DNA from 4 places in the Scandinavium lactucae genome. Region 1 is predicted to be linked to each of the others. Evidence: predicted binding sites of a transcription regulator. Region 1 holds the regulator's gene; each other region holds the start of a gene.

What was found. Region 1 encodes CRP, which controls carbon source genes, mostly activating them, when cyclic AMP is high. Its sites were predicted from a motif close to ATGTGANNNNNNTCACAT; they were not measured.
Region 2: the regulator CRP is predicted to act here: its motif matches at 2,561-2,578, upstream of SIK69_RS03325 (enolase C-terminal domain-like protein).
Region 3: the regulator CRP is predicted to act here: its motif matches at 2,260-2,277, upstream of rbsD (D-ribose pyranase).
Region 4: the regulator CRP is predicted to act here: its motif matches at 2,701-2,718, upstream of SIK69_RS13360 (YfcZ/YiiS family protein).

Annotation. Positions count from the first base shown of each region.
Region 1 is NZ_JAWXRD010000003.1:186,695-194,237, forward strand. Features, by position in the region: gene SIK69_RS05145 (putative adenosine monophosphate-protein transferase Fic) at 10-609, shown strand; gene pabA (aminodeoxychorismate synthase component 2) at 641-1,204, shown strand; gene argD (bifunctional acetylornithine/succinyldiaminopimelate transaminase) at 1,284-2,504, shown strand; gene SIK69_RS05160 (YccS/YhfK family putative transporter) at 2,501-4,573, opposite strand; gene crp (cAMP-activated global transcriptional regulator CRP) at 4,629-5,261, opposite strand; gene SIK69_RS05170 (OsmC family protein) at 5,568-5,972, shown strand; gene SIK69_RS05175 (phosphoribulokinase) at 6,026-6,895, opposite strand; gene SIK69_RS05180 (YheU family protein) at 6,932-7,150, opposite strand; gene SIK69_RS05185 (hydrolase) at 7,147-7,543, opposite strand, start outside.
Region 2 is NZ_JAWXRD010000002.1:283,718-291,260, reverse strand. Features, by position in the region: gene pdeB (cyclic di-3',5'-guanosine monophosphate phosphodiesterase PdeB) at 1-356, opposite strand, end outside; gene SIK69_RS03330 (GntR family transcriptional regulator) at 460-1,176, shown strand; gene SIK69_RS03325 (enolase C-terminal domain-like protein) at 1,177-2,376, opposite strand; gene SIK69_RS03320 (PTS transporter subunit EIIC) at 2,655-4,022, shown strand; gene SIK69_RS03315 (6-phosphofructokinase) at 4,421-5,401, shown strand; gene SIK69_RS03310 (PTS sugar transporter subunit IIB) at 5,413-5,727, shown strand; gene SIK69_RS03305 (PTS sugar transporter subunit IIC) at 5,720-7,087, shown strand; gene SIK69_RS03300 (class II fructose-bisphosphate aldolase) at 7,074-7,543, shown strand, end outside.
Region 3 is NZ_JAWXRD010000028.1:200,032-207,574, forward strand. Features, by position in the region: gene SIK69_RS10435 (protein-tyrosine phosphatase family protein) at 1-1,054, shown strand, start outside; partial or broken gene SIK69_RS10440 (ExeA family protein) at 1,195-1,402, opposite strand; partial or broken gene SIK69_RS10445 (transposase) at 1,543-1,940, opposite strand; gene rbsD (D-ribose pyranase) at 2,361-2,780, shown strand; gene rbsA (ribose ABC transporter ATP-binding protein RbsA) at 2,788-4,293, shown strand; gene rbsC (ribose ABC transporter permease) at 4,299-5,264, shown strand; gene rbsB (ribose ABC transporter substrate-binding protein RbsB) at 5,292-6,182, shown strand; gene rbsK (ribokinase) at 6,292-7,221, shown strand; gene rbsR (ribose operon transcriptional repressor RbsR) at 7,225-7,543, shown strand, end outside.
Region 4 is NZ_JAWXRD010000030.1:278,181-285,723, forward strand. Features, by position in the region: gene fadJ (fatty acid oxidation complex subunit alpha FadJ) at 1-841, opposite strand, end outside; gene fadI (acetyl-CoA C-acyltransferase FadI) at 841-2,151, opposite strand; gene SIK69_RS13360 (YfcZ/YiiS family protein) at 2,312-2,596, opposite strand; gene fadL (long-chain fatty acid transporter FadL) at 2,963-4,291, shown strand; gene mlaA (phospholipid-binding lipoprotein MlaA) at 4,356-5,111, opposite strand; gene SIK69_RS13375 (formate/nitrite transporter family protein) at 5,281-6,198, shown strand; tRNA gene SIK69_RS13380 (tRNA-Arg) at 6,287-6,361, shown strand; gene SIK69_RS13385 (hypothetical protein) at 6,501-7,301, shown strand.

The sequences.
Region 1 (7,543 bases):
GAGGTCCAGATGAAAAAGCTCACCGAAAAGCAAAAAATCCGTCTGTGGGAACAGCGGCGTAGCCGTTCGTTTGAGGCCAGCTGTCGGCTGGATGTACCTGAACCTCACGCCCAGGATGCGCTTTTTGCCCAACGCGTCGATACCCTTGAGCTTGGCCCACTGCATCGTGGTTTGCCGTGGCTGTGTGCTATTCACCAGCAGATTTTCCAGGATGTCTGGGATTGGGCAGGAGAACTGCGTGAGGTGGATATCTCCCGGGGTGATATCCGTTTCTGCCATTTCGAGTACATCGAAAATGAAGGCAACGATCTGATGCAGGCGCTGGAAGACGAGCATTACCTCGTCGGCCTGCCTAAAGCGGAGTTTATCCGTCGACTGGCGCACTATTACTGCGAAATTAACGTCCTGCACCCGTTCTTTATCGGCAGTGGCAGGGCGCAGCGGGTGTTCTTCGAACAGTTGGCCATTCACGCGGGCTACGTGTTGGACTGGCGCGTTATAGACCCACAGGCATGGAGCCAGGCGAATGAGAGCGGGGCGCTGGGCGATTTAGCGCCGCTGATTACCCTGTTCACTAAAGTGGTGAGCGAAGCGCAGGAAACTGAGTAGAATAGCGCGGTTTGCTGTTACCGGAGCCGCCATGATCCTGCTTATTGATAACTACGATTCGTTTACCTGGAACCTTTACCAGTACTTTTGTGAACTCGGTGCCGAGGTACAGGTCAGACGCAACGATGACATCACACTGGATGAGATAGCCCGGCTTTCCCCGGCAAAAATCGTGATTTCTCCCGGCCCCTGTACCCCGGATGAATCGGGCGTATCGCTCGAGGTGATTCGTCACTACGCCGGTAAAACGCCGATTCTGGGCGTGTGCCTGGGCCATCAGGCGATTGCTCAAGTATTGGGTGCTACCATTGTCCGTGCGGCAAAGGTGATGCACGGTAAAACCTCACCGATAACGCATAACGGCCAGGGCGTATTCGCCGGATTGAATAATCCGCTGATCGTCACACGCTACCATTCTCTGCTGATTGACCCGCCCACGCTGCCCGCTGATTTTGAAATAACCGCCCAGAGTGAAAGTGGCGAGATCATGGGCATTCGCCACCGCCAGTGGGATCTCGAAGGGGTGCAGTTTCACCCGGAAAGTATCCTTAGTGAGCAGGGCCATCAGCTGCTGGATAACTTCCTGAAACGATAATTCACCTTGCCATGATGTGATTTATTATGCATATTTCGTGATTATTATTTCATAATCATTGCTGCATAAGAGGAATGTCATGGCGACTGAACAGGCTGCAATTACCCGTGCTACGTTTGATGAAGTGATCCTGCCCATCTATGCCCCGGCAGAGTTTATCCCGGTGAAGGGAAAGGGCAGTCGGGTGTGGGATCAGCAGGGCAACGAGTTCGTTGATTTCGCGGGGGGAATTGCAGTCACGGCGCTGGGGCATTGCCATCCGGCGCTGGTAGAAGCGCTGAAAAGCCAGGGCGAAACGCTGTGGCATACCAGCAACGTGTTCACCAATGAACCGGCGCTGCGCTTGGGCCGTAAGCTGGTGGCCGCCACGTTTGCCGAGCGCGTGGTGTTTATGAACTCCGGTACGGAAGCCAATGAAACGGCATTTAAACTGGCGCGCTACTATGCCTCTACGCGCCACAGCCCGTACAAAACCAAAATCATCGCGTTCCACAACGCCTTCCACGGCCGTTCGCTGTTTACCGTTTCGGTCGGTGGACAGCCTAAATACTCCGACGGCTTCGGGCCAAAACCGGCCGATATCATCCACGTTCCCTTTAACGACCTGCACGCGGTGCAAGCGGTGATGGACGATCACACCTGCGCAGTGGTGGTTGAGCCGATTCAGGGCGAAGGCGGGGTGATGGCGGCCACGCCTGAATTCCTCAAAGGGCTGCGCGAGTTATGCGACCAGCATCAGGCGCTGTTAGTGTTTGATGAAGTGCAGAGCGGCATGGGGCGTACCGGGTCGCTGTTTGCCTATCAGCATTACGGCGTGACGCCGGATATTCTCACCAGTGCCAAAGCGTTAGGCGGCGGTTTCCCGGTGAGCGCCGTGCTGACCACCGAAGAGATAGCCAGCGCATTTCACGTCGGTTCGCACGGGTCGACCTATGGCGGTAATCCACTGGCCTGCGCGGTGGCTGGGGCGGCGTTTGACATTATTAACACGCCAGAAGTGCTGGACGGCGTAAATGCAAAGCGCGCGCGTTTTGTGAAGCATCTGCAACAGATCGACGCCGAGCTGGATGTTTTCAGCGATGTACGCGGCATGGGTTTGCTGATTGGCGCTGAGCTGAAGCCGCAGTACAAAGGCCGCGCACGCGATTTCCTCCACGCTGCCGCGCATGAAGGTGTAATGGTGCTCAACGCCGGGCCGGACGTAATGCGCTTTGCCCCTTCTCTGGTGGTGGAAGAGGCGGATATTGACGAGGGGATGACGCGTTTTGCCGCTGCGGTGAAGAAGGTCGTGAAAAGCTAAGCGCGCTTCTTCAACCAAATCCCATGATGTGGGCGCTGACGCCATGCCACTGAAGAGATGGTGTGCATGGTGTTCAGATGCCCCAGAATACGTTGTAGATGCTGTTCCATGGTGCTGAGCGGTCCATGCGTCATCGTGTCCGTAGACTCCATGATATTCGCATCCCCGCTACCTCCCGCCTCGTCATACTCCAGCCGCTGTTGGCAGCGTTGCAACGCAATTTCGCAGGACTGTAAATAACGCTGAGCCAAATCGTTGGTCAGCATGTTGTGTTCGCGCGCCAGCGTGGTCATGGCATTGATATGCTCGACGATAAACTGGCTGTGCGTTACCCACAGTTTCATGTCCTCCAGATAATGTGAGTTAAAGCCCGGTTCCTGCATCGCCTGATTCAGCGAGTTGAACAACGCGTTATGCGCCTGATTCACACGCATTCGCTGATACGCCAGGGTGGGTGCCTGCGGGTCGCTACTGAGGATCAGCCGCAGGGCATCCTGGTCGGCCTCCAGCGCCTGCTGGGCATTTTTACGCAGGAGCCCACTTTGCCACTGCGGCCACAGCCAGACCATTCCACCGAAGGCAATCAGACAACCAATTACCGTGTCGACAAGACGGGCGAGAATGAAATGTTCGCCGTTGAGCGTCAGTAGCTGAATGGTGTACACCGCGGTGACCGTAAAGCCCACGGTGGCCCAACCGTAGCTCTTACGAATGATCAGATAGCTCGCAAGGGTAATCAATAACATGGACGCCAGGGTGTAGCCTTCCGGTACGTGGAAGTGCAAGGTGCCAGCGGCAATCACTAGCCCGGCCAGCGTGCCCGCGGCCCGGTGAAAAATTCGCACTCGCGTTGCGCCGTAGCCGTTCTGCGTTACCAGCAGGACGGTCATCAGGATCCAGTACGGTTTCGGAAGATTCAGCGCCGCTCCCATCAGGCTGGCGATGCTCAGCATCACGCTGATTCGCGCCGCGTTTCGCAGCGCCGGAGATTTAAACGACAGGTAGCTTTTCAGCGCGGCGAAAACCGGCAGACGGCGTTCGTTATCAGCCATCAGATTGCGCGGGTACAGCGGGCGTTGCATCCGCAATACGCGGGCGATGCGGCTGAAATGCCAGGCGCAAAACTGGCCGACGGGATTATCCGGGTGCTGATGGGCAATTTTTTCCAGAGCACCAATTTGTTTATCCATGTTAAAGCGCTGCGGAAAACGGTGATAGAGGATGTCATCGGCCATCACCCGCAGCCGGGCGGCGATGGTTTGCGCATTCCAGCGGATCACCGCTTCAGCATGGCTGCGTTCCACCAGTTTCTGCACTTCTGCGGGCTGGTGCAGGCTGACCGAAATATGTTCTTGCAGATCGAGGCCAATCTGGAAGGCGCGCAGCAGGCGCTTATATTCGTGATTCTGGTTGGCGGCCAGCATGTGCATTTGCTGGTAACACTGGGTAATCAGGTCGACGGCTTTTTGCTGTCGAGTGAGCAGTGGCGGCAGCGCTTTTTCCGGATCGGTATGCTGGGTCAGCAGGCTATATTTGGCTTCACAATAATCCGCCAGCTGGCGATAGAGCAGGCTCAGGGATTCGCGCAGCGGCTGTTCGCGCCACATCCAGAACCAGAACCAGTTAAACAGGCCGTACCACAGGGTGCCGAGAGCGTAAATCAGCAGCGGCTGCCACACTGGCATATTGCCTGCCAGGCTGAGGGTGAAGATCGAGGCAATCAGCGAAGCGGGCAGCAGGCGCGCGTGCAGAGAACTGATTTCGGCGGTAACGCCGAGCAGCATCGCCAACCCGCTCAGAATAATGGGCAGCGGTACGTCACGCGCCAGTAACAACTGCACCGCGAGGCTACAGCCCGCAAACAGCGAACCGCCAATAATCAACCGTTTGAAGAAGCGTTTGTGGGGCGTGTCCAGCCCGGCAATGTTGCAGCAGGCGGGAACCAATGAAAACAGCAGACCGTACTTGAGATACCCCAAAGCCAGACCGATAGCCACGGGTAAACAGAGCACCAGCGTTTGTCGCAGTGCGTAGTTAATTTCCGGGTGATAAATCAGCCTGCGCCACATGAGGGGAGAGACAAAAACGGCGTACTGCCCCAGGGCAATACGCCGTTAATCTGGCTTAGCGGGTACCGTAGACCACGATAGTTTTACCGTGGGCGGAGATCAGATTCTGATCTTCCAACATTTTCAGAATACGGCCCACGGTTTCACGTGAACAGCCAACGATCTGACCGATTTCCTGACGGGTGATTTTAATTTGCATACCGTCCGGGTGGGTCATAGCATCAGGCTGTTTCGCCAGGTTCAGCAGCGTCTGCGCGATACGACCGGTTACGTCGAGGAACGCCAGGTTGCCCACTTTTTCAGAGGTGACCTGCAGGCGACGCGCCATCTGGGAGGAGAGGCGCATCAGAATATCCGGGTTGACCTGGATAAGCTGACGGAATTTTTTGTAGGAGATTTCGGCCACTTCACAAGCGGTTTTCGCCCGAACCCAGGCACTACGCTCCTGACCTTCTTCGAACAGGCCAAGCTCACCGATAAAGTCGCCCTGGTTAAGGTAAGAGAGGATCATCTCTTTACCTTCTTCATCCTTGATGAGTACTGCAACAGAGCCTTTCACGATGTAGTACAGCGTTTCTGCTTTTTCACCCTGGTGAATCAGCGTGCTCTTCGATGGGTACTTATGAATGTGGCAATGAGACAAGAACCATTCAAGGGTAGGGTCTGTTTGCGGTTTGCCAAGCACCATGCGCGGTTATCCTCTGTTATAAGCTGTCTCCAGTGGCAGACAAAACACTGCCGCTGGCTTTGCAATCGTATCCTTCCCTGTGCCTGGGAAGTCGGCTGTCGGATTTTACTGCAGCCTGTAGTGTGATGTCCTCTGCATACATGCAGTACTTCAATGTATTACTGTAGCATCCCGACTGTTTTAGCATAGCTTTTGCCGCGTGTCTCCTGGTGTCTCGCTTCAGCATGACGCACGTCGCCTTCCGTTGCGAGAATTGTTATGTGCGCGTAATCTGTCAGGAAAATTGCAACTCTGGAGTTAACAATTATGCAAGCGCGTGTGAAATGGGTTGAGGGTTTAACCTTCCTGGGGGAGTCTGCTTCTGGCCACCAAATCATGATGGACGGTAACTCTGGTGACAAAGCGCCAAGCCCGATGGAAATGGTGCTGATGGCAGCGGGCGGATGCAGCGCGATTGACGTGGTATCGATTCTGCAAAAGGGGCGTCATGACGTGACCGATTGTGAGGTGAAGTTGACCTCTGAGCGTCGTGAAGAAGCTCCGCGTCTGTTTACCCACATTAATTTGCACTTCATCGTCACCGGCAAAGAGCTAAAAGAAGCCGCGGTGTCGCGTGCGGTGGATTTGTCCGCTGAGAAATACTGCTCGGTGGCGCTGATGCTGGAGAAAGCGGCGAAAATTACCCATTCGTTTGAAGTGGTCGAAGGATAAGCGCCCAGCCCGGTGGCGCTGTGCTGACCGGGCCTACTGTTTATCGGGTGACATCAACCTATCTTTTTGCCTTCCATCAGCCGTTCTACCAGCGGCGACATAATCAGCTCCATAGCCAGTCCCATCTTCCCGCCCGGCACCACTAATGTATTCATATGAGAAATGAATGAACCCTGCAGCATCGCCAGCAGCCAGGGGAAATCAATATCGCCCAGATTCTGGAAATGGATGACCACAAAGCTTTCATCGAGCGAGGGGATCCCTTTCGCCGCGAACGGGTTGGAGGTGTCCACGGTGGGTACGCGCTGGAAGTTAATGTGGGTGCGTGAGAATTGCGGGGTGATGAAGTTGATATAATCTTCCATCGAACGGACTACCGAATCCATGACGGCTTCACGAGAATGTCCCCGTTCGCTGGTGTCACGCGTCAGCTTTTGGATCCATTCGAGGTTCACAATCGGTACCACGCCGACCAGCAAATCGACATGTTTCGCCACGTCGTGCTGTGGGGTTACAACCCCGCCGTGCAGGCCTTCATAAAACAGCACGTCTGAGGGTTCAGGTAACGGTTGCCACGGCGTAAACGTCCCCGGCACCTGATTCCACGGCACTGCCTCATCGTAGGTATGCAGATATTTACGCGACTGCCCGCTGCCATTCAGGCCATAGGTCAAAAACGTCTGTTCCAGTAGGCCGAAGTCGTTGGCGTCCGGGCCAAAATAACTGATGTGTCGGCCCATATCGCGCGCTTTGCGGATCGCCATGTCCATTTCTGGGCGGGTGTAACGGTGGAAACTGTCGCCTTCCACTTCCGCAGCGGTCAGATTGAGTTGAGCAAAGATTTTACGGAAAGCGAGGCTGGTGGTGGTGGTTCCCGCGCCGCTGGAGCCGGTCACGGCGATCACCGGATGTTTGGCAGACATAACTACTCCCTGAAGCAGTAATATTTTTGAGTATAGTCAGCCGTGAAATTGGGTACGGGGCATGAGGTTCACCGTCTCGTGCAGTTCGGACCACACCAGGACGACGTCCCCGCTTTTCAATTGTTGTTTTACGTCGGCGACCTTGTCTTCTAGCGAACGTTCATGTTCACCATAATCGGTACCTTCGCGCAACACAAAGCTTTCAATCAGATTTTCGAGCGTTTCGGGTGCCAGGGTTTCCCAGGGAATTATCATCGTATTGCTCCTAACCATTGTGTCAGCCAGGCCGGGATACGTTTTTCGAGCCACATTTCCGGATGGCGCAGCGTACCGCCGACAAATCCGACGTGACCGCCGTGCTCGGTCAGCTGATACTGAATGTTTGCCGGAAGCTCTTCCTGAGCGGGAATCGAGTGATGATCCATAAACGGATCATCTTTGGCATGAATGATCAGCGTTGGTTTGGTTATCTGGCTCAGCACTGACATCGCACTGCACTGGCGGTAGTAATCTATCGCATCGGCAAATCCGTGGATTTTCGAGGTGATCAAATCGTCGAACTCACGGATGCGGCGCACGCTTTTCAGGCGCTTCAAATCAACGGGTAAGGTCCCGGGATAGGCTTTCAGCTTGCGCGAGGCGTTGGCT
Region 2 (7,543 bases), on a different contig from region 1:
GGCGGGAATTCAACGTTGCGGCTGTGGCTTTCCAGCGAGGAACATTCCGGTCTTAGACCATTGAGCCACAACACTTCCTGTACGTCACGATGGGTATAGGCCGCCCGACGCATGGTCTGTAGATGGAGCGGACCGCAAGGCGTGCCCTGAAAGGTATCAATTTCTTTTAAGGTGGATTTAGCCTGCGACACCACCTGCTGGGCGCGTAAAATCACGCGTTCGCCGTAGTTACTGAGATCGCGGGTAAACTCTTTTTTGGCCTGATAATGTGCAACCCATACGCTGAGCGTGACCGGCAATAAAACGGAGAGGGTGAGCACGGCGACGACCAGGGCGACCATTTTTTTACTTGTCATGGCCCTGTTTTCCTTCCTGCGCTGAAATCGTTATGTTACGCCAATTATATGCAATGATAAGCTTAACTGTCTTTTTTCTAAGGAATAATCAGGGAAAATCCCGATGAAGAAAAATGAGTTCGTCACTCAGGATCTGCTGAGTAAAATTTATCAGCAGGGTGACGGCGGCCCGCGTAAGCTGCCGCCGGAGAGACAACTGGCGCAAGAGTATGGCGTTTCGCGATTTACCGTGCGCCAGGCGCTGGAGAAACTGGCGAGCATTGGCGTTATCAGAATTGTTCAGGGATCGGGCTGTTGGATTAACGACGGGGCGCGGAATAATCCGCTGGTGTACAACTCGATTACCGAAAAGCGTTTCGATCAGATGCGTTATCGGATGATAAGCCTGCATAAAAAACGCCCGAATCGCGAGGAACAGCAGATATTCGGGCTAACGGATGATGACTTTATCTGGCAGTTTTGTCGTTTGCGCTATGTGGATGACAGTCCGGTGCAAATCGAGGTGTCGCGCATGCCGTCGGCGGCATTCGCAGACCTTAATCAGCAGGTTATCGAACGTTCGTTACAGCAATATGCCCTGCAAAAGGGCTATCAAATTTCCCACATGCTCACCACCTATCGGGCGGTGAACGTCAGCCGGGAACAGGCCGAATTACTGGGCTGCAAAAAAGGCAGCCCGGCGATGCACATCAACAACCGCGGCATTCTGGCGGGCGGTCAGGTATACGCCATTAGCGACATTATCGATATCAACTACACCTGCACCTACGTCATTCCACATAACCGCGACAACCTCGCGTTCCGCCAACAGCCAGGCTGATTACGGCGTATGCAGCGTGCCGTCCGGTAGGCGACTTTGCGTCCATTCATGCGGGCGGTACACCACCGGATGCGAAGCCGCCAGTGCTTCGTTGAAGCCGACGCCAATGCCCGGTTTTTGTGGCGGATAAATGTAGCCTTCTTTTGCCACCGGCGCGCCGGGGAAGACGGCATCGGTGGTCGCGGATCGTGGAATGAATTCCTGAATTGCGGCGTTGTGCAGATGAATATTGAGATGAGTATTCACCGCCACGCCAATCGGCGTCATGTCGCCCGGGCCGTGCCAGGCCAGACGCACGCCAAAGGCCTGGCACAGCACCGCCAGCTTCAGCGCCGGGGTGATGCCGCCAATCTGTGACACATGACAGCGAATGAAATCAATCTGTCGATTGACTACCAGGTCATGCCATTCCGCCGGGTTATTAAACAGTTCGCCGAGCGCCAGTGGAACGCTGCTTTGCTGACGGATCTGCGCCAGCCACGGGGTTTGCTGCGGCGGCAGAATATCTTCAATAAAGTACGGCTGATACGGCTCGAGCTGTTTTGCCAGCTGCACCGCCTGCTGCGGGAACAGACGTTCATGTACATCATGCAGGATGTGGAAGCGATGCCCGTAGCGCTCTCGCAGGGCGCGGAACATTTCCACCGTGTTACGCATGTATTGATCCTGGCAGAACCAGGCACCTGGCGAAGGGTTATCCGGCGCATGGAGCTCGGTTGGCGTGCCGCCGTAGAAGCCAAGCTGGCAGCGAATATGGCGATAGCCTTTTTCAAGTAGCGCATCAACGGCGGTGTACAGCTCGTCCAGCGTATCACCGCTGGCGTGGGTGTAGGCGGCGATTGCGTCCCGGGATTGACCGCCAAACAGCTGATACAGCGGCATGTTCGCCAGCTGCGCTTTAATATCCCACAGCGCCATATCGACCCCGGCTATGGCGTTATTCATCGCCGGGCCGTTTCGCCAGTAGGCGTTGACGTTCATCATCTGCCACAGGTCTTCAATGTTATTGGCATCGCGACCGATCAACAGCGGACGCAGATATTCATCGACCAGGGTTTTCACTGCCAGCGGGCGTTGCTGAAAGGTGGCGCAACCGTGGCCGGTAATGCCTTTGTCGGTGGTCACGCGTACCGCCACTAAATTGTGGCGATCCGGGCGAGTGATGAAGCAGTCAATAGCGGTAATAAGCGTCGGTTCCACGGAAAAAGGCTCCCTGTTGATGACGGAAAAAATAGACGATTGATGATTTATCTTCGCCTTATTTTACGCGTCAGGTAAACCCTTTTCTGGAATAAATATTTTGGTCTGAAATAGCGTGTTTATTGAATTAAAAACCAGACCAATTTTGCGTATTTTAACCTTTGCATGCCTTGTAAGGGAAGAAGTGTGAGGGGGTTCAAATTTTATTGGTTTGTTTTGTATTCACAGCTTCATTACCATCCAGATAGCCAAAACAAGAACATGTCGCAGGAGTCACTATGGGGACGCGAGACGCCATCGCACGCATCATTCAACTGGTCGGTGGGCAAGACAATATCAATAAAGTCTGGCATTGCATGACCCGCTTACGCTTTGATTTAATTGATGATAGCAAAATCGAACAGGGCGAAATTAAAAAGCTGCCCGGCGTACTGGGCGCGCAGCTGCAAAGCGATCAGTTCCAAATCATTATCGGCCCTACGGTCAACGGCTGGTACGAGCAACTGCAGGCTGCCCTCGGTCAACGTGATGAGACAACGGTCACCAGTGGCAAGGGCCGTAAAAGCCTGGTGTCGCTGTTTATGGATACCGTTTCCGGCGTGTTTGGTCCGATTGTCCCGGCGATTGCCGGGGCAGGGATGATCAAAGGTTTGCTGGCCGGATTAATTGCGCTGAAAGTGGTGTCGCCGAAAAGCGATACGGTGATGATCATCGATCTGATCGCCAGCGGCGTGTTCTATTTTCTGCCGTTTTTCCTCGCGGTGTCGGCAGCAAAAATTTTCAAAACCAATGAATACCTCGCGGCGGCGGTGGCGGCCTGCCTGATGTATCCAACCTTAATTGACGCTGCCAAGGCGCTGGCGACCCATCAGCCTGATGCCGCCTCCGCGCTATGGTTAATGAACGCCGTGCCGGTGTCGGTATTTAACTACGCCTCCAGCGTCATTCCGGTGATTTTCTCGGTTCTGGCGCTGAAATACATCCATAAATGGGTCGACAGTATCATGCCGGAGGTGCTGAAAACCGTGTTTACGCCGACCCTGACGCTGTTTATCGGCGCGCTGGCGGCGTTAGTGGTGATTGGCCCGATTGGCATTTGGCTCGGAAAAGGGCTGGCGCTGTTTATCGAAGGGCTGTTCAGCGTATCGGCGAGCTTTGCCGGGCTGGTGGTGGGCGCGATACGTCCGGTGGCGATCCTCACCGGGATGCACCATGCGATGACCCCGATTGCGCTGCAAAACTTTAGCGATCGGGGCTATGACATGCTGATGCCAATGATGTTTATGGCCAACATGGCGATTGCCGGAGCGACGTTTGCTATCTGGCGCCTGAGCAAAGACCGACAGGATCGTACGGTGACGCTGTCAGCGGCGGTTTCTGCGCTACTCGGCATAACCGAACCGGCGTTGTTTGGCGTGCTCACCCGTCATAAGAAAGCGTTTATCGCCGCGACTATCGCCAGTTCGCTGGCCTCTGCCTTCATCGCGTTCTTCGGCGTGCGCCTGTATGGCTATATCTTATCGAGCATCTTCAGTTTGCCCGCTTATATCGGCCCGTACTTTGTCTATGCCCTGTCGGGCGTGGCAATCGCGCTGGTGCTGTCGTTCACCCTGACCACGCTGCTGGTGGGTCGGGAGCGAACGTAAGTAATGACATTTCAGCATTTAAGGGCGACGTAAGTCGCCTTTTTTATATGTTAAAACTGATCCCTCCACGCTAAGTCCCTCTTTTGCTCGCGGTCATTCACACACAGAAAACTGCGCGATAAATCACATTTTTTAAACCTCACATCTATGTATGAACTTCATGCGTAAGGTTTACAGGAATCTAAAGCCTGAATGCGTGTTAATTGCTTGAAATAAAAGTGAATTAATAATATTAGCAACAGGTGATGGAATGTGATGGCATTCACAAAAAATGACCCTAACCAATTGATGTCAATAGCAAGAGCGGACATCTTAATAACAATTTTGTGATGCTCGTTGCAAATTCATGGCTTGTTTAAAGGAAAAATCACTTTCAAGAAATAAGCGAGGTCATGATTATGAGAATCGGCATGGTAATTAGCGGCGGTGATGTGACAGGGATAAATAACTTTGTCTTTCAGATATCAAGATTAGCACGGGCAGAGATCATTTTATTCAATGGGGGGATTCCAGGCCTCTTGCAAAACAAATACCAGGCTATTTCTCTGCGTGATTTAGTGGATTTTTCCATTGCCGCCATTCCCATTATGTCTTCGGGGCGTACCAACCGTAAATTGATGGCCTCGGAATATGAGGTGATTGCGAAACAGCTTAAGACCCTGCATATCGATGTCCTCGTGATGGCGGGCGGCGATGGTTCTCTGCAATTTCTTCATCATCTCAGCGAGTACGGTATTAATTGCTTTGGTGTCGGGATGACCATCGATAATGATGTTTATGGCAGCGATTATACCATTGGTTTTTCTACGGCCTGCGAACAGATTATTAAAGAGGTCACCAAGCTGCGGAATACTGGGCGAGCATTACCGGGGCGAGTCTTTATGGTGGAGCTGCTCGGGGGCTACTGCGGTGAGCTGACATTGCAGTCGGCGATCAAAAGCAACGCCGATTTGGCCTTAATCCCAGAATGTCAGCATACTCTGAACGAACTGGCACAAAAAATCACTGTCCGCCTTGCAGAACAGAATAGTGTGGTGATCCTCTGTTCAGAAGGCTACACCAAAGAGTACTCCCCAGGTTTTCAGGGAGCGATTGATACCATGATTAAGCTGCTTGAACCGAAAATCGGGGTACGTATCCGTAAGTCGATCATCGGTTACAGTCTGCGTAACGGTGACCCTACCTGTGAGGAAATTTATCAGGGCACCATAATGGCCGGAGAGGTCGTGCGTTGTATCCAGTCAGGCATGAGAAATAAAGCGATTATTATTAATTCTAGTAACAAACCGATCCCTATAGATTTAATCAGTATGCAAAAACGCCTCGTCGATACCGAAGGGCATCATTATAAATTAGCTAAACAGCTCGATATTATTTGAGGAGTCTATTAATGCTTAAAATTCTTTGCGTATGTGGCTGTGGGTTAGGTTCCAGTTTCGCCATTGAAATGACAGCGAAAGCGGTGCTTAATAAATTAGAAATTCCAGCAGAAATAGAACACACCACTGTTTCTGAAGCAGGCGCCTTTAAGTCAGATATTATTCTGACACAAAAAACGTTTGCTGACATTTTAACGGCTGACGCGAGTGAAGAAGAAATCAAACGCGTTATTGTGTTGCATCGCTTAACAGATAAGGACGAAATCGAGCGGAAGATCGTCGCCTTTTTAAAAGAACACAATTTAAAGGTACTTGAAAATGAATAGCATCTTTAATTTTATTGTTAAGGACCTGCTGGGACAGGCATCTATTTTGATTGCCTTTATCGCCATGCTGGGTCTATTGCTGCAAAAAAAATCAAAAGGTAAAGTGGCGGAAGGCACGTTTAAAACGCTGCTTGGATTTTTAATCATGATGGCCGGGATCAATATTATCGTCGATACCCTGACGTTTTTAAACGATATCTTTACTCACGGCTTTGGTATGAAAGGATATATCACCGATGTCGCAGCGATTGCAGGGCTGGCAAACCGTGAGCTAGGTTCTGAGGTGGCGATGACACTGATGGTTATCTTCATCGTCAATATCATTATTGCCCGGATTACACCGTTTAAATATATCTTCCTGACGGGACAGGCCCTACTGTGGATGGCCACCATTGGTGCGGTAATTGGTTATAAAGCAGGACTGACTGGACTTCCGCTCATTCTGACCGGCGGCATTTTCGGCGGAATTATGGCGGTGCTGATGCCAGCGCTTGCTCAGCCTGTCGTACGTCGCATTACGGGTTCTGACGATGTGGCACTCGGACACTTTTGCACCATTGGCTACCTGGTGCAGGCGGCTGTCGCGAAGGTGGTCGGAAAGGGGTCCAGATCGACAGAAGATCTGATACTGCCGGATAACTTTAAATTCCTGCAGGACACCTATCTTTCGATGGCTGTGGTGATGATCCCGATGTATCTCATCCCTGCGCTGGCGGCAGGTCCGGAATATATTGCCCAGTACACCAACGGCGTGAACTATCTGATGTTCGCGTTTATGCAGTCGATTCAATTTGTGGCTGGTGTATTTGTACTTTATAGCGGCGTACGCTTGTTGTTAAACGAACTGGTGCCTGCCTTTCGTGGCATTGCGATGCGAATTGTTCCCGATGCTAAACCTGCGCTGGATTGCCCAGTGCTGTTCCCATATGCCCCGAATGCGGTCATCGTCGGCTTCCTGGCTACTACCGCAGGCTCGATCATTGGCATGATTGTCTTCCCGATGTTTGGCCTGGCTATGATTCTTCCCGGCCTGTTAACCAACTTCTTTGCCGGTGGCACGGCAGGCATCTTTGGCAACGCGATGGGCGGCAGGCGTGGCGCGGTTATAGGGGGAGTAGTACACGGCTTATTCATTACTTTCCTGCCAGCAATTCTGGTGCCGATGTTAGAAAGCTATGGCTTTACCGGTGTGACCTTCAGTGATTCTGATGTGATCAGCAGTGGTCTGATTCTGGGGCATGTTTTCCAGAATAACTGGACGTTTGTCGGCGTCTTCATCCTGTTTGTGGCGCTTATCGCCTGGTTCGTGAATGGCAAATCAACCAAACCTCAAGAGGAAAAAGCACATGAGTCTGTATAACTTCCCTGATTTATTGCAGGTGGCAAAAGAGCGTGGATTTAAAGCTGTAGGGTCATTTAATTTACATTGTTTGGAGATGCTGCCAGCATATTTTAAAGCAGCTAAAATAACCCATAGCCCGTTAATGATTCAGATCTCCACCGGCACTGCCGAATATTTAGGTTATCGTTTGCTGGTTGATTCGGTTTGTTCCTTAGCCGAAAGCCAAAATATACCGACCTGCCTACACCTGGATCACTGCTCGGACATTGAATCTATTAAAACGGCAATCGATGTCGGGTTCAGTTCAGTCATGTATGATGGTTCGCATTTAGATATGGCAGATAATATAGCCAATACCCTTAAGGTAATTGACATAGCCCGCCCGAGAAATGTCTCTGTAGAAGCAGAGTTGGGTGCAATTGGCGGTTCGGAAGATGGCAAAGCGGTGGCCGCAGAAGATATTTGTTTTACCAC
Region 3 (7,543 bases), on a different contig from region 1:
ACCCATAACTTACATTAAAGCTCATCTATTCAAGAGCACGGTGGCCGCAGTTAGTTTGGCTGAAAAGAATAAGACCCCTAACAACATTTGCTTTGCCAAAAGATTACTTGAGGTGAAAAATACCCCTGACAACCCTAAGAAAGATGAACCAGTTATTTTTAATGGTATAAAAATGCTGCGTTCAGAGAAGTATGCGCAGCTTCTTTCCCGTGCGAATGCTTTATTTCCAGCGCTGCCAGCCAAGGATTATACTCAAAATAATAATGTGGAGGCCGAGTATAATAAGCTAAATAAGCTTACTCAGTCTTTTCAGTATATCACCGTTCCGAATCTCCAGCGTTACAAAGATATCGGTACAGCTGTATGTTCACAGATTCGAACATCAAACGGCACGGCTATGCCAGCAAATAAGATTGCGATTAACGGTCAAGAAATTGCAATGCGCTGCCAGTATCCCAAAGCTGAGTATATGGCCGAGCATTGCCGGATGTTGCTGGAGCAAAAGCCAGCAGTGATCGTTGTGTTATCCTCATCAAATGATATCGCCGAAAAAAAACTTCCTATGTATTTTTGCGAAAGTAAAAATTATGATGGCATACAGGTTACCACCGCACCAAAAATTAACAAAAAGACAAGGCTAAAAGTAGATACGCAACTTGGAAGTTTAATTTTAAATCATTATCAAATGAAGATTAATGATGGACGGAAGGAAAGTATGCATTCAGTTATCCATGTTACAAATTGGCCCGACAAAACCTCTATTAACGTGAGAGAATTAAATGAGTTGACTCATTATGTCAAGAATAAAATAATCGATAAATGCGCGGAAAATAATAATCTCAGTGAAAAACCACTGATTCATTGCAATGCCGGGGTTGGTCGCACCGGTACGTTAATCGGGGCAATGGCATTAGCTGATAATGCCAATCAACATAGCGTTGAAAATATTGTTCTGAATATGCGGAAAACTGGCTCTGGAAAGATGGTGCAAACTTTGGGACAATACCAAACGCTATGCGAATTTAATGAGATGTTAAGAGCAGGGCAGCCGTAAGCGCTTCATAGGTGTAGCTGTAGCGACCTGCGTTTATAAAACCTGCATTTATCGCGCATTTTCGGCCCACATTAGCTGAAAATGAAAAAACGGAGCTACAGCCTCTATAACAGGAGGCTCCTGACGCTGAAAATAAAGGATTAAATAGGTAAACCCGCTGCCAGAATACGATCCCGCAGTTCGGCTGTACGCGTCGGGTCTAACTGGTGACTGAACAGCGCCCTGATTTCTGCCGGTTTGGCATCAAACTGCTCGACCATATCTTTCAGACGATAGCCATGACGCGTGAGTGTTGGCTCCAGGTCATCAAGTTATGCTGCCAACAAGCTCGGCAGTGATGGGGCGTTCATGGTCAGGATCTCTTTTGAGCGTCCTGACCATGAATGCTGCCATCGGGAATGCAATGATGGCGGGTGGTCATGACACTTATGGCGATAAAATGCACGCTTCGGTGTGTTTTTAACCTGAAATTCATTATTCAGGCGCACTTATCCCGCAATCTGTACCAGAAGCCATCGCTTTCTGTCGATTCCGTGTAGCCTTTCGTCCACTAATTCGCTGGCGCGCCTGCCGGCCTCTGCGCCGCTGAAGCGCAGCCGGTTTGCGCACAGAATGCATTTGTACGGGTCCGTGCGCAGAAACGCCTTCATCAGCGCGGCGAAGCCCGGCTGCTCCGGTTTTTTCCAGTCTTCCATTTGCAGGGCTTCGTATACCTTCGGCAGCAGTTCGCCCCGTTTCCGGTTCGACAAAAAGCCGTAGTCGCGCACCATTTTAAAATGCTTCGCCGGCACGTGGCTGATATAGCGTCCGATCATCTCTTCCTGCGTCAGCGTCTGCCGCCGGTGCTGCTGCGTATGGTGTCGTATCAGTGATGCACCACGCTGCCGGGTTAATCAGGTCATAACTGTGGCGCAGCAGGCGGGTGACCGAGAGGTGAATGTGCGGATGCTGGCGGTGCCGCAGGCGAGCATGCGCTCAACGCAGAGGCGGGTCCAGGAAGTGACGCTGTCGCCGAATTTTTCGAGAAACTTATTCCAGCCGTCATCGACGCTGAAGAGCAGCTTCGTGGGACGAGGGATCTACATACCGCAGAGTATAAAACCGTGTGACGGTCATGAACACCATCGGAACGGCAGAGCCGTGATGCTCGCCCTGAAAGGGCGCTACTGTTCTTTACCTCCCGCCAAATTTCACTTAGCGAAACGTTTCGATGCCGATCACACTTCTGCAACCTGATGGTGGTTTTCTGTACGCCGTTAAGATTAAACTCATCACCAGCGAAACGTTTCGCTAGTGGAGCAGAACGATGAAGAAAGGTACGGTACTTAACGCTGATATTTCCTCGGTCATTTCCCGTCTTGGGCATACCGATACGCTGGTGGTGTGTGACGCAGGCTTACCTGTCCCCCATAGCACGCAACGCATCGATATGGCTTTAACCCAGGGCGTGCCTTCATTTATGCAGGTACTTGAAGTGGTCACCACGGAAATGCAGGTTGAGACGGCAATTCTCGCCGCGGAAATCAAAACGCATAATCCGCAACTCCACGAAACGTTGCTCCGCCATCTGGAGCAACTGCAGCAGCACCAGGGAAACACCATTGAAATTCGTTACACCACACATGAGCAGTTCAAACAACAAACCGCAGACAGTCAGGCGGTGATTCGCAGCGGGGAGTGTTCCCCGTATGCGAATATCATTCTCTGTGCTGGCGTCACGTTCTGAGGCCGCCATGGACGCATTATTGCAACTCAAAGGGATCGATAAATCGTTCCCGGGCGTGAAAGCCCTTTCTGGCGCATCGCTGAATGTCTATGCCGGGCGCGTGATGGCGCTGGTGGGCGAAAACGGCGCGGGTAAATCGACGATGATGAAAGTGCTGACCGGGATCTACAGTAAAGATGCCGGGTCGCTGCAATGGCTCGGCCAGGAGACAACCTTTACCGGGCCGAAATCGTCACAGGAAGCCGGGATCGGCATCATTCATCAGGAACTGAACCTGATCCCGCAGCTGACCATCGCCGAGAACATCTTTTTAGGCCGCGAGTTCGTTAACCGCTTCGGCAAAATCGACTGGAAAACCATGTACGCCGAGGCAGATAAACTGCTGGCGAAACTCAACCTGCGCTTCAAAAGCGACAAGCTGGTAGGCGAACTGTCGATTGGCGATCAGCAGATGGTGGAAATCGCCAAGGTGCTGAGCTTTGAATCGAAGGTCATCATTATGGATGAACCGACGGACGCGCTGACCGACACCGAAACCGAATCACTCTTCCGCGTGATTCGCGAGCTCAAATCCCAAGGGCGCGGCATCGTCTACATATCCCATCGCATGAAAGAGATCTTCGAGATTTGCGATTACGTGACCGTGTTCCGTGACGGTCAGTTTATTGCTGAACGTGAAGTGGCGACCCTGACCGAAGATACGCTGATTGAAATGATGGTTGGCCGTAAGCTTGAAGATCAGTATCCGCACCTTGATAAAGCCACCGGTGACGTGCGTCTGAAGGTCGATAATCTGTGTGGTCCGGGTGTGGAAAACGTCAGCTTTACCCTGCGCAAAGGGGAAATCCTTGGTGTGGCGGGTCTGATGGGGGCGGGGCGTACCGAACTGATGAAATTGTTGTACGGTGCGCTGCCGAGAACCAGTGGCTACGTTACGCTTGATGGCCATGAAGTGGTGACCAAATCCCCGCAGGACGGCCTGGCGAACGGTATTGTTTATATCTCCGAAGACCGTAAACGTGACGGCCTGGTGCTGGGCATGTCGGTCAAAGAGAATATGTCCCTGACCGCGCTGCGCTATTTCAGCCGCACGGGCGGCGGGCTGAAGCACAAAGATGAGCAGCAGGCGGTAAGCGATTTTATCCGCCTGTTCAACGTCAAAACGCCGTCGATGGAACAGGCGATTGGCCTGCTCTCCGGTGGCAATCAGCAAAAAGTGGCTATCGCCCGCGGGCTGATGACGCGTCCGAAAGTGCTGATCCTCGATGAGCCCACCCGTGGCGTCGACGTTGGGGCGAAAAAAGAGATCTATCAGCTGATTAACCAGTTTAAAGCCGATGGCCTGAGCATCATTCTCGTCTCCTCGGAGATGCCGGAAGTGTTAGGCATGAGCGATCGCATCATGGTGATGCACGAAGGGCATCTCGGCGGTGAATTCACACGCGAGCAGGCCACCCAGGAAGTATTGATGGCTGCCGCTGTGGGCAAGCTTAATCGTGTGATTCAGGAGTAAGAAAGATGACTACCCAGGCTGTTGCTGGTCGCCGCTACTTCACCAAAGCGTGGCTGTTAGAGCAAAAATCGCTGATTGCCCTGCTGGTGCTGATCGCGGTCGTCTCGACCATGAGTCCAAACTTTTTTACCGTTAATAACCTGTTCAACATTCTGCAACAGACCTCGGTCAACGCCATTATGGCTGTGGGGATGACGCTGGTTATTCTCACGTCCGGTATCGACCTGTCGGTCGGTTCTTTGCTGGCGCTGACCGGCGCAGTGGCGGCCTCGATTGTTGGCATTGAAGTGAATGCGCTGGTGGCGGTTGCGGCGGCGCTGGCATTAGGGGCTGCGATTGGCGCGGTCACCGGGGTGATTGTCGCCAAAGGCCGGGTGCAGGCGTTTATCGCCACCCTGGTGATGATGCTGCTGCTGCGCGGGGTAACCATGGTGTATACCAATGGCAGCCCGGTGAATACCGGCTTTACCGATAACGCCGATGTGTTTGGCTGGTTCGGGATTGGCCGTCCGCTGGGCATTCCGACCCCGGTGTGGATCATGGCGATTGTGTTTTTCGCCGCGTGGTACATGCTGCATCACACCCGCCTGGGCCGCTACATCTATGCGCTGGGCGGCAACGAAGCGGCTACCCGTCTGTCCGGGATCAGCGTCAATAAAGTTAAAATTATCGTCTATTCGCTGTGTGGCCTGTTGGCTTCACTGGCGGGGATTATCGAAGTCGCGCGCCTCTCTTCCGCCCAGCCGACGGCCGGGACGGGTTATGAGCTGGACGCGATTGCGGCAGTGGTTCTGGGCGGCACCAGCCTCGCGGGCGGGAAAGGTCGCATTGTTGGGACGCTGATCGGCGCATTGATTCTCGGTTTCCTTAATAATGGTTTGAATTTGTTAGGTGTTTCCTCCTATTACCAGATGATCGTTAAAGCGGTGGTGATTTTGCTGGCGGTGCTGGTAGACAACAAAAAGCAGTAATAACTGACATAACAGGACATCTCAGATATGAACATGAAAAAACTGGCTACCCTGGTTTCTGCTGTGGCACTGAGCGCCACCGTAAGTGCTAACGCGATGGCGAAAGACACCATTGCGCTGGTTATCTCCACCCTGAACAACCCGTTCTTTGTTTCCCTGAAAGACGGTGCGCAGAAAGAGGCGGATAAACTGGGCTATAACCTGGTGGTACTGGATTCTCAGAACAACCCGGCAAAAGAGCTGGCGAACGTTCAGGACCTGACCGTACGTGGCACCAAAATTCTGCTGATCAACCCAACAGATTCCGACGCCGTGGGTAACGCTGTGAAGATGGCAAACCAGGCGAAGATCCCGGTCATTACCCTCGACCGTCAGGCGTCTAAAGGTGAAGTGGTCAGCCATATCGCCTCTGATAACGTGTTGGGCGGTAAAATCGCCGGTGACTACATCGCGAAGAAAGCCGGTGAAGGCGCGAAAGTTATCGAACTGCAGGGCATTGCCGGGACGTCCGCCGCTCGCGAACGTGGTGAAGGCTTCCAGCAGGCTGTTGCGGCACACAAATTTAATGTCCTGGCCAGCCAGCCAGCAGACTTCGACCGTACCAAAGGTCTGAACGTCATGCAGAACCTGCTGACAGCACACCCTGACGTGCAGGCGGTATTCGCGCAGAACGATGAAATGGCGCTGGGTGCATTGCGTGCGCTGCAGACGGCCGGTAAATCCGATGTGATGGTTGTCGGTTTTGATGGCACTCCGGATGGCGAAAAAGCAGTAAATGATGGCAAACTGGCTGCGACGATTGCACAGTTGCCAGAGCAAATCGGTGCCCAGGGCGTTGATGTTGCTGCTAAGGTGCTGAAAGGTGAGAAGGTTCAGGCCAAATATCCTGTTGACCTGAAGCTGGTCATCAAGCAATAAGTCATCACCGATTCAGGCCAACAAGAGCCTGAGGGGACAACGTAAAAAGAAAAGTGTGGCACGCGCCACCGGAAATCCCGGTGGCGCTCTTTATCGGACACTCATGATTATGAAAACCGCAGGTAACCTCGTCGTCCTTGGCAGCATCAATGCCGATCACATTCTCAACCTTGAATCGTTTCCACGCCCGGGCGAAACCGTCACCGGTAACCAGTATCAGGTCGCATTTGGCGGCAAAGGTGCTAACCAGGCGGTCGCCGCCGGACGCAGCGGCGCGAACATTGCGTTTATCGCCTGCACCGGCGATGACGATACCGGGGAACGGGTTCGTAAACAGTTGGCGAGCGATAATATCGACGTCGAACCGGTGACCGTGGTCGCGGGCGAATCCACCGGCGTGGCGCTGATTTTCGTTAACGGCGAAGGGGAGAATGTCATCGGTATTCATGCAGGAGCCAATGCCGCGCTCTCTACCGACCTGGTCGCGGAGCAGCAACAGCGTATCGCTCAGGCCGATGCGCTGCTGATGCAGCTTGAATCACCGCTGGAAAGCGTGCAGGCTGCCGCTGAAATTGCCCATCGCAACAATACCACCGTGGTGCTGAACCCTGCTCCGGCGCGTGCGCTGTCAGACGATTTGCTCGCGCTGGTGGATATCATTACTCCGAACGAAACCGAAGCAGAAAAACTGACCGGGGTGCGCGTCACTAATGATGACGAAGCGGCCAGAGCGGCGCAGGTTCTGCATGACAAAGGTATCGGGACCGTCATTATTACGCTTGGCAGCCGTGGCGTGTGGGCCAGCCAGCAGGGGAACGGGCAACGCGTGCTGGGCTTCAAGGTGCAGGCCATCGACACCATCGCCGCGGGCGATACCTTTAACGGTGCGCTGATGACGGCACTACTCGAAGGCGAAGCTCTGCCTGAAGCATTACGCTTCGCCCATGCGGCGGCGGCTATTGCTGTAACCCGCAAAGGGGCTCAGCCTTCCGTTCCATGGCGCAAAGAGATAGACGACTTCTTACGTCAGCAGGGGTAACGCTTGGCTACCATGAAGGATGTTGCCCGTCAGGCGGGCGTTTCTACCTCGACGGTTTCTCACGTCATTAATAAAGACCGGTTCGTCAGCGACGCGATCACCGAAAAAGTGAACGCTGCAATCAAAAGTCTCAACTATGCGCCGTCCGCTCTGGCGCGTAGTCTCAAACTCAATCAAACCCATACTATTGGCATGCTGATCACCGCCAGTACCAATCCGTTTTACTCGGAGCTGGTGCGTGGCGTAGAGCGAAGCTGCTTTGAGCGTGGTTACAGTTTGGTGCTGTGCAATACCGAAGGGGATGAGCAGCGTATGAACAGTA
Region 4 (7,543 bases), on a different contig from region 1:
GCGGAGTCATCGCCAGTTCGCCAAACGCCCGCGCTTCCGCCTCATACCCGCTGCTGCTGCCCTGCGACAGCCCGGTTTCCAGTACCTTCAAGATACGTCCGGTAGCCGGATAGTTGCCGTGCGTTTTCTGTTCGGTTTTTTTCGCCGCCATGCTGAATACCAGGCTACGTCCCAAAGGACCGGCCAGTATACGTTCGCGCACCGGCAGTCGACGGCTGGTCGGGCGCTCCTGCTTCGCCAGCTCAACGGCGGCCTCCAGCAGAATGGAGTGCGGGACCACATCGTCAACCAGCCCCACTTTTAAGGCCTGACGCGCCCGAAGCTGCTTGCCGCTAAGGATCATGTCCAGCGCGGTGCTGATCCCGACCAGGCGCGGTAAGCGTTGCGTGCCGCCCGATCCCGGTAACAGCCCGAGCTGCACCTCCGGTAAACCGAGCATCGTTTTGGCATCGTCGGAACAGATACGGCTATGACAGGCTAACGCCAGTTCCAGACCACCGCCAAGACAGGCTCCGTGAATCGCCGCCACAACGGGGATCGGTAGCGCATGGATTTCCGCCATGATCTGTTGCCCCTGACGCGCCAGGGCTTCGGCTTCCTGCGCCGTTTTGCATTCGCCGATCATGTTGATATCGGCCCCGGCAATAAAGTTATCCGGCTTGGCGGAGATAATCACCACCCCACGCAACGCTTTGTTTTCACGGATTTGCTTGAGGATAGCCCGCACCTGAACGCCAAACTCAGCTTTCAGGGTATTCATTTTTTCGCCGGGAACGTCAATCGTGATAACGGCCACGTTATCGAGGCGCTCAGTAAGGGTAAATGCAGATGTCGTTTCCATTATTCGGCCTCCAGAACCATCGCCGCGCCTAAACCACCCGCCGCGCAGGCGGTCACCAGACCGAAGCCACCGCCGCGACGACGCAGCTCGTTCAGCGTTTGGGTGATCATACGTGCGCCTGTCGCCGCGAAAGGGTGACCGTAGGCAATCGACCCACCGAGCACATTGAATTTACTGTCATCGACTTCACCGGTCGCATGGCTGCGCCCCAGCACGTCGCGGGCAAAACGCTCACTCGCCATCAGCTGCAGGTTCGACAACGTCTGGGCGGCAAAGGCTTCATGCATATCAAACAGGGTTAAGTCGGCCATCGTCAGCCCGGCGCGTTCCAACGCCAGCGGCGTCGACCACGCCGGACCCAGCAGCATATCCTGCCACACATCAATCGCGGTAAACGCATAGCTACGCAGATAGCCGAGCGGCTTGAGGCCCAGCTCTTTGGCGCGAGATTCGGTCATCAGGATAACCGCCGCAGCGCCATCGGTCAGAGGGGTGCTGTTGGCCGCCGTCACCGTGCCATGCTTACGATCGAACGCCGGGCGCAGTTTGGCGTAATCCGCCAGCGACGAATTGGTGCGCACATTGTTATCCTGCTCCAGCGGCTCACGGAACGGTGGCGCATAGGCCGTCATCACTTCGTCAGCCAGCTTGCCTTCAGCCCAGGCTTTCGCCGCATGCAGATGGGAACGATGCGCCAGCGCATCCTGCTGTTCGCGGGTGATGCCCCACGTTTTCGCCATTTGCTCTGCGGTGTCGCCCATACGCAAACCCGTGGAATATTCCGCCACCGCTGGCGGAACCGGGGCCAAATCTTTCAGCCGCAGACGCGAGAAGAGTTTGAGTTTCTGCCCCATCGTGCGGGCTTTGTTGGCATCCACCAGGGTGCGGGCCAGCGTTTTACTCACGCCTATCGGCAGAACGGAAGAAGAATCCGCGCCACCGGCAATTCCGGCGCGGATGGTGCCCGCCATCAGGCTTTCCGCCACGTTGGCGACCGCCTGAAAACTGGTCGCACAGGCGCGGCTGACGCTGTAGGCGTCGGTGTGCACGCTCATGCCGGTGCCGAGCACGATTTCACGGGCGATGTTGGGCGCTTCCGGCATTTGTACCACCTGGCCAAACACCAGTTGTTCGATGACTTCGGGGGGAATTTCGCTGCGAGCCAGCAATTCACCGACGACCATCTTGCCCAGATCGATCGCCGGAATACCGTGAAACGCCGTCGCCTGACGAGCAAAAGGCGTACGTAACCCGCTGACAATAGCAATACGATCGCCCTGACGGGTGATAAGCGGTAATGCCTTACTCATAACCTTCCCCTGATAATGTAAAAAAAGTGGTCTGACCTGATAACAGTCTTAACTAATTTTTTACATCCAGCCAATCAGGGAAGCCTAAAAGTGGGAGCCAAAACACACTGAGATAAAAAAGAAAATGCCCCTGCATGGCAGAGGCATTTGAGAGAAGGGATTAACGCAGACCGAGCTGGAAAATCAGCGTTTCGGCTTCACAGCTAAACACGAAATCAATATCCAGTTGAACGCCACCCTCTACCTCTTTAAAGGTTGGGGTAATAACGCAGGGTTCGGACTCCACGCCACGCGCTCTTTCAGTCAGCGCAGCCAGAGTTTCTTCAGCTTCAGCACGGTTAGCAAATACGCGGCTATAAGACGCGGTGCAATCGGTGTTGTCCATAATGGTGCCAACATCCATACAGCAGCAAACCGGGGTTTCATCAGCACTGCATTTACTCATGGTAGATATCCTCTGTAATTGCACCTGGGGTGCCAGACAAACAATGCGGCTATTTTACGCCCCTGCTGTCAGCCTCTCCAGTTGATATTAATTTGAACGGCCATAAGTGACCTAAATCACAATTAAAAATGATCTAAAACAAAAACCCCCCTTTCAAGGGAACTTTCCTGACCCCAATTTTGCCAAGCGGATCGCGTTTCTTAGATCACAATTGAAAAAACTTATAAACATACTTGCAACATCCCATCTGGTCAGACCTATACTCTCGGCACTGGTCTGATTTCTCTGACGTAACACAGACCCTACACTTCGCGCTTCTGTTACGGCATGTAACAAATTTTGCATAAAAATAACTCGATTGAGGTTATGGTCATGAGCCAAAAAACCCGTTTTACGAAATCTGCTCTCGCAGTTGCAGTGGCACTTGTTTCCTCTCAGGCCTGGTCAGCAGGCTTCCAGTTAAATGAATTTTCTGCCTCTGGTTTAGGCCGTGCTTATTCTGGTGAAGGCGCTATCGCCGACGATCCGGGTAACGCCAGCCGTAACCCAGCATTGATTATGATGTATGACCGCCCGCAATTTTCTGCCGGTGCTGTCTATATCGATCCGGACGTGAACATCTCCGGTAAATCGCCAACCGGTAAAAGTACCGATGCCGATAATATCGCCCCGGTTGCCTGGGTGCCGAACTTACACTTTGTCATGCCTCTTAACGAACAATTTGGTTGGGGGGCTTCCGTTACCTCTAACTATGGCCTGGCAACCGAATTTAACGATAGTTACGCCGCAGGTAGCATGGGGGGTAAAACTGACCTCACCACCGTTAACCTGAACCTGAGCGGTGCCTATCGCCTGAACAGCAACTGGAGCTTCGGCGTGGGCTTTGATGCGGTCTATGCGAAAGCCAAGATCGAGCGCTATGCCGGTGACTTAGGTCAGATTGTGGCAGGCTCTGGCGCACTGCCGCCTGCACTCGCCGGTCAGGTGGCACAGATCCCTGCTGATACCCAGATTGCGCACCTGAAGGGTGATGAATGGGGCTTCGGCTGGAACGCCGGTATCCTGTATGAACTGGATAAAAATAACCGTTACGGCTTTACCTACCGTTCCGAGGTCAAAATCGACTTCGACGGCGATTATAAGAGTAACCTGCCGTCGGCCTACAACCAGATCCTCGGCAACTTCGGCCTGCCGTTGGGCACCGATGGCAATACCACCAACGGTTCTCTGACGCTGAACCTGCCGGAAATGTGGGAACTGTCAGGCTACAACCGCGTTGCGCCGCAGTGGGCTATCCACTATAGCGCTACCTACACCAGCTGGAGCCAATTCCAGGAGCTGAAAGCCACTGGCAACAGCGGCGAAACCCTGTTCTATAAAGATGAAAGCTTTAAAGATGCATGGCGTCTGGCGCTGGGTACCACCTATTACTATGACGACAACTGGACCTTCCGTACCGGTATCGCCTTTGATGACAGCCCGGTTCCCGCCGATCACCGTTCTATCTCTATCCCGGATCAGGACCGTTTTTGGCTGAGCGCAGGGGCAACCTATGCGTTTAACCAGGATGCGTCTATCGACGTGGGGGCGTCCTACATGCATGGTCAGAACGTGACCATCGAAGAAGGTCCTTACACCTTCCGCTCTGAAGGTAAAGCGTGGCTGTTCGGCTCTAACTTCAACTACCGCTTCTGATAATTTCTTATCAGGCATAAAAAAAGGTGAGCGCGATGCTCACCTTTTTTATTTCCTCCCCCGATTACTGAGAGTCGATATCTTTCAGCTCGTCCTCGATTGCCTTGGCATTCGGGTTATCTTCCGTACTCAGCTTACCGCCGTTGGCAATAAAGTCATGCTGCTGGAAGTAGGCTTCACGCACGGTGATATACGGATCCGTCGACTGGCGCAGCAGGCCATCAGAATTCAGCAGTTGCGCACGGGTTTCAACCCCTTCGACCATCCATTTACCGATAGACATCGGCCAGGTTAGCCATGACAGCACCGGATAGAGGTCATCCGCCATGTCGCCAACATCTTCACGCACGGTGAAGCTGCCATAGAACGGCAATTGCAGATACGGGCCATAACCCACGCCATAATGCCCCATCGTGCTGCCGAAACGGTGCGGCTGAACACGCTGCAGTTTCTGATTCGCCAGACCCGCAACATCAATGAAACCACCCATCCCTAACACCGTGTTCAGGAAAAAGCGCGTGAAGTGAACCATCCCCTGATACGGGTCGCCCTGCAGGAACATGTTGACCATGATCGCCGGCTCTTCGAGGTTACTGGTGAAGTTGCCGATGCCGTTACGCGCAGGCTGCGGGACATAGTCTCGCCACGCCACAGCAACCGGACGAAGCACATACGGATCTAACACGTTGAAGTTGAAATCGTACATCGTACGGTTAAATCCTTCGAATGGATCCGAACGCCCCTCTGGCTGATCACCCGTGCTGGCGCATCCCACCAACAGCGTCGCGCTCAGCGCAAGCGCAGACAGGCGAAAATTCATAAATATCTCCCTGTAAAGAAATCACTGCTCTTACTGATTTTATACACATTTTGAAATAGACGTATCGCTATTCATGTCATAAGCCAAAATTAAGATTCTGGAGTGAGGAGCGGCCCGATAAAACCCGCTACGCTTTACCGAGGATCAACAGACTAAGGTAACGCGCCGGATGGACAATACAGACAAAGAGAAAATCGACAACCATACCGAAGAGTTGGAAGTCGAGAGTGATGAGAAGCAGCGCGGCGATAAGATCGAAGTCGATGAGGACCGCCTGCCTTCAAGGGCGATGGCCATTCATGAACATATTCGTCAGGATGGTGAAAAAGAGCTTGAGCGCGATGCAATGGCCCTGCTGTGGTCGGCGATTGCGGCCGGGCTGTCGATGGGAGCCTCGTTGCTGGCAAAAGGGATTTTCCACGTGCAGCTGGAAGGTGTGCCCGGCGGATTTCTGCTGGAGAACCTCGGTTATACCTTTGGTTTTATCATCGTGATTATGGCCCGCCAGCAGCTGTTTACCGAAAACACGGTCACTGCTGTTTTACCGGTGATGCAAAGCCCAACGGCGGGAAATTTTGCTCTGCTTATGCGGCTGTGGGGGGTGGTGTTATTGGGGAATATCATCGGCACCGGCGTCGCCGCCTGGGCCTTCGAATTCATGCCTATTTTTGATGAACCTACCCGCGATGCTTTCACCAAAATCGGCATGGACGTGATGAAAAACTCGCCCCTTGAGATGTTTGCCAACGCCATTATTTCCGGCTGGTTAATTGCCACGATGGTATGGATGTTCCCCGCCGCTGGTGCGGCCAAAATCGTGGTGATTATCCTGATGACCTGGCTGATTGCCCTGGGTGACACCACGCATATTGTGGTCGGCTCGGTGGAAATTCTCTATCTGGTGTTCGGCGGCACCCTGCAATGGCACGACTTCTTCTGGCCTTTCGCCCTGCCGACGCTGGCCGGGAACATCTGCGGTGGGACGTTTATTTTTGCCCTCATGAGCCACGCGCAAATCCGCAATGACATGAGCAATAAACGCAAAGCCGAGGCCAAAGCCAAAGCCCAGGAACAAGAAAAAGGTTAACTTAATGGGGGCGATGGCGACACTTTGAGCAGTCAGTTGGCTATGTGCTTAACGTGCCTGCCAAAAAACGCTATACTCGTGCCGCTTCGTCCCCTTAGTTAAATGGATATAACGAGCCCCTCCTAAGGGCTAGTTGCAGGTTCGATTCCTGCAGGGGACACCATGGTTCCCCTCCCCCGCTTAAAAACCAACATCCAAAACTAAATCAAGATTTAAATCTAAACCTCCGGTATGGCTTGTCGTCGCGTGTAGGATGGCGGGTTTTCGCTCATTGGCGGCCTGTTTGCCCCCTCCGGATTTCTATGTATACCAAAATACGTTCCTTATTCATTATTACCTTCGGGTTCCTTCCCGTGCTTGCCCTGGCCCAGGCAGGCACGGTCAAAACCAATCAAGAAAAGTCGGATGATGACCCGACTAAAGTCACCACCAAAGTCGGCGTGGCGTGGTCAGATAACTACGATATGGACGACAGCGATGTGCAATTTTCCGGATCTCTGGCGCTGGATGAAGCCCGGAAAATCAATGTCAAAATCAACAGTGATGCCAGTGAGTGGCGCGTCGGCGGCTCGTGGCTGTTTCCGATTGGTATTTTTAACTTTAACTTCGGTAAAAACGATCTCCCCAACGGGGCATCGCAAACCAACTATTCGTTGGGGACGTTTATTCCCCTGAGCTATTTCGGTTTCCAACCCGCAGGTTTCCAGTTCTTCCCTATGGCCGGATACTCCTACAACACCGGGGACACCTTTGGCTGTGATAAAGGTAAAAATAAAGCCTGCGCTCAGCCTGGTTTTAGCGGCTCTCCGTCTGAGGAAAACGGTTTTGACCTGATGGACACCTCGGGCAGCAGCGGTTATATCGGGCTCTTTATGCTGAAACCGTTGACCAGCAATTTGCGCTTACTCAGTGTGGCAGCGGGCTCTTATGGCTCGAAAAATGATGACGGTGATAATTACAAAGGCTATTTCGCCGGGGTAGGTCTGGGCTATTCCTTCGATAAGCACAACTCTGTCAGCGCCTTTACCTACATCCAGGACAACAACACCTACATCGCTGATGCCGATAAGCGTTTTAAAATCGCCTATAAATATCAGTTCTAACGCTCCTGTCTGAGTCTCACTGGCGGTCAGCACCTTGCTGCCCGCCCCCTCTTTTGTTTTAAAAACCCTATAATTTCAATGTGGTACTAACTGCCCGTTTTGGGGTTCATTTTGGCGTCGCTAAATCTGCATTTATTGCACAATGAAATTAATGTGTCGCCGTTTCACGACAGTCGTAAGTAACTAAAAATTAATAAAAAAATCATACTTGTCACCCTCCATTTTTAAGCGTACATTAGCGC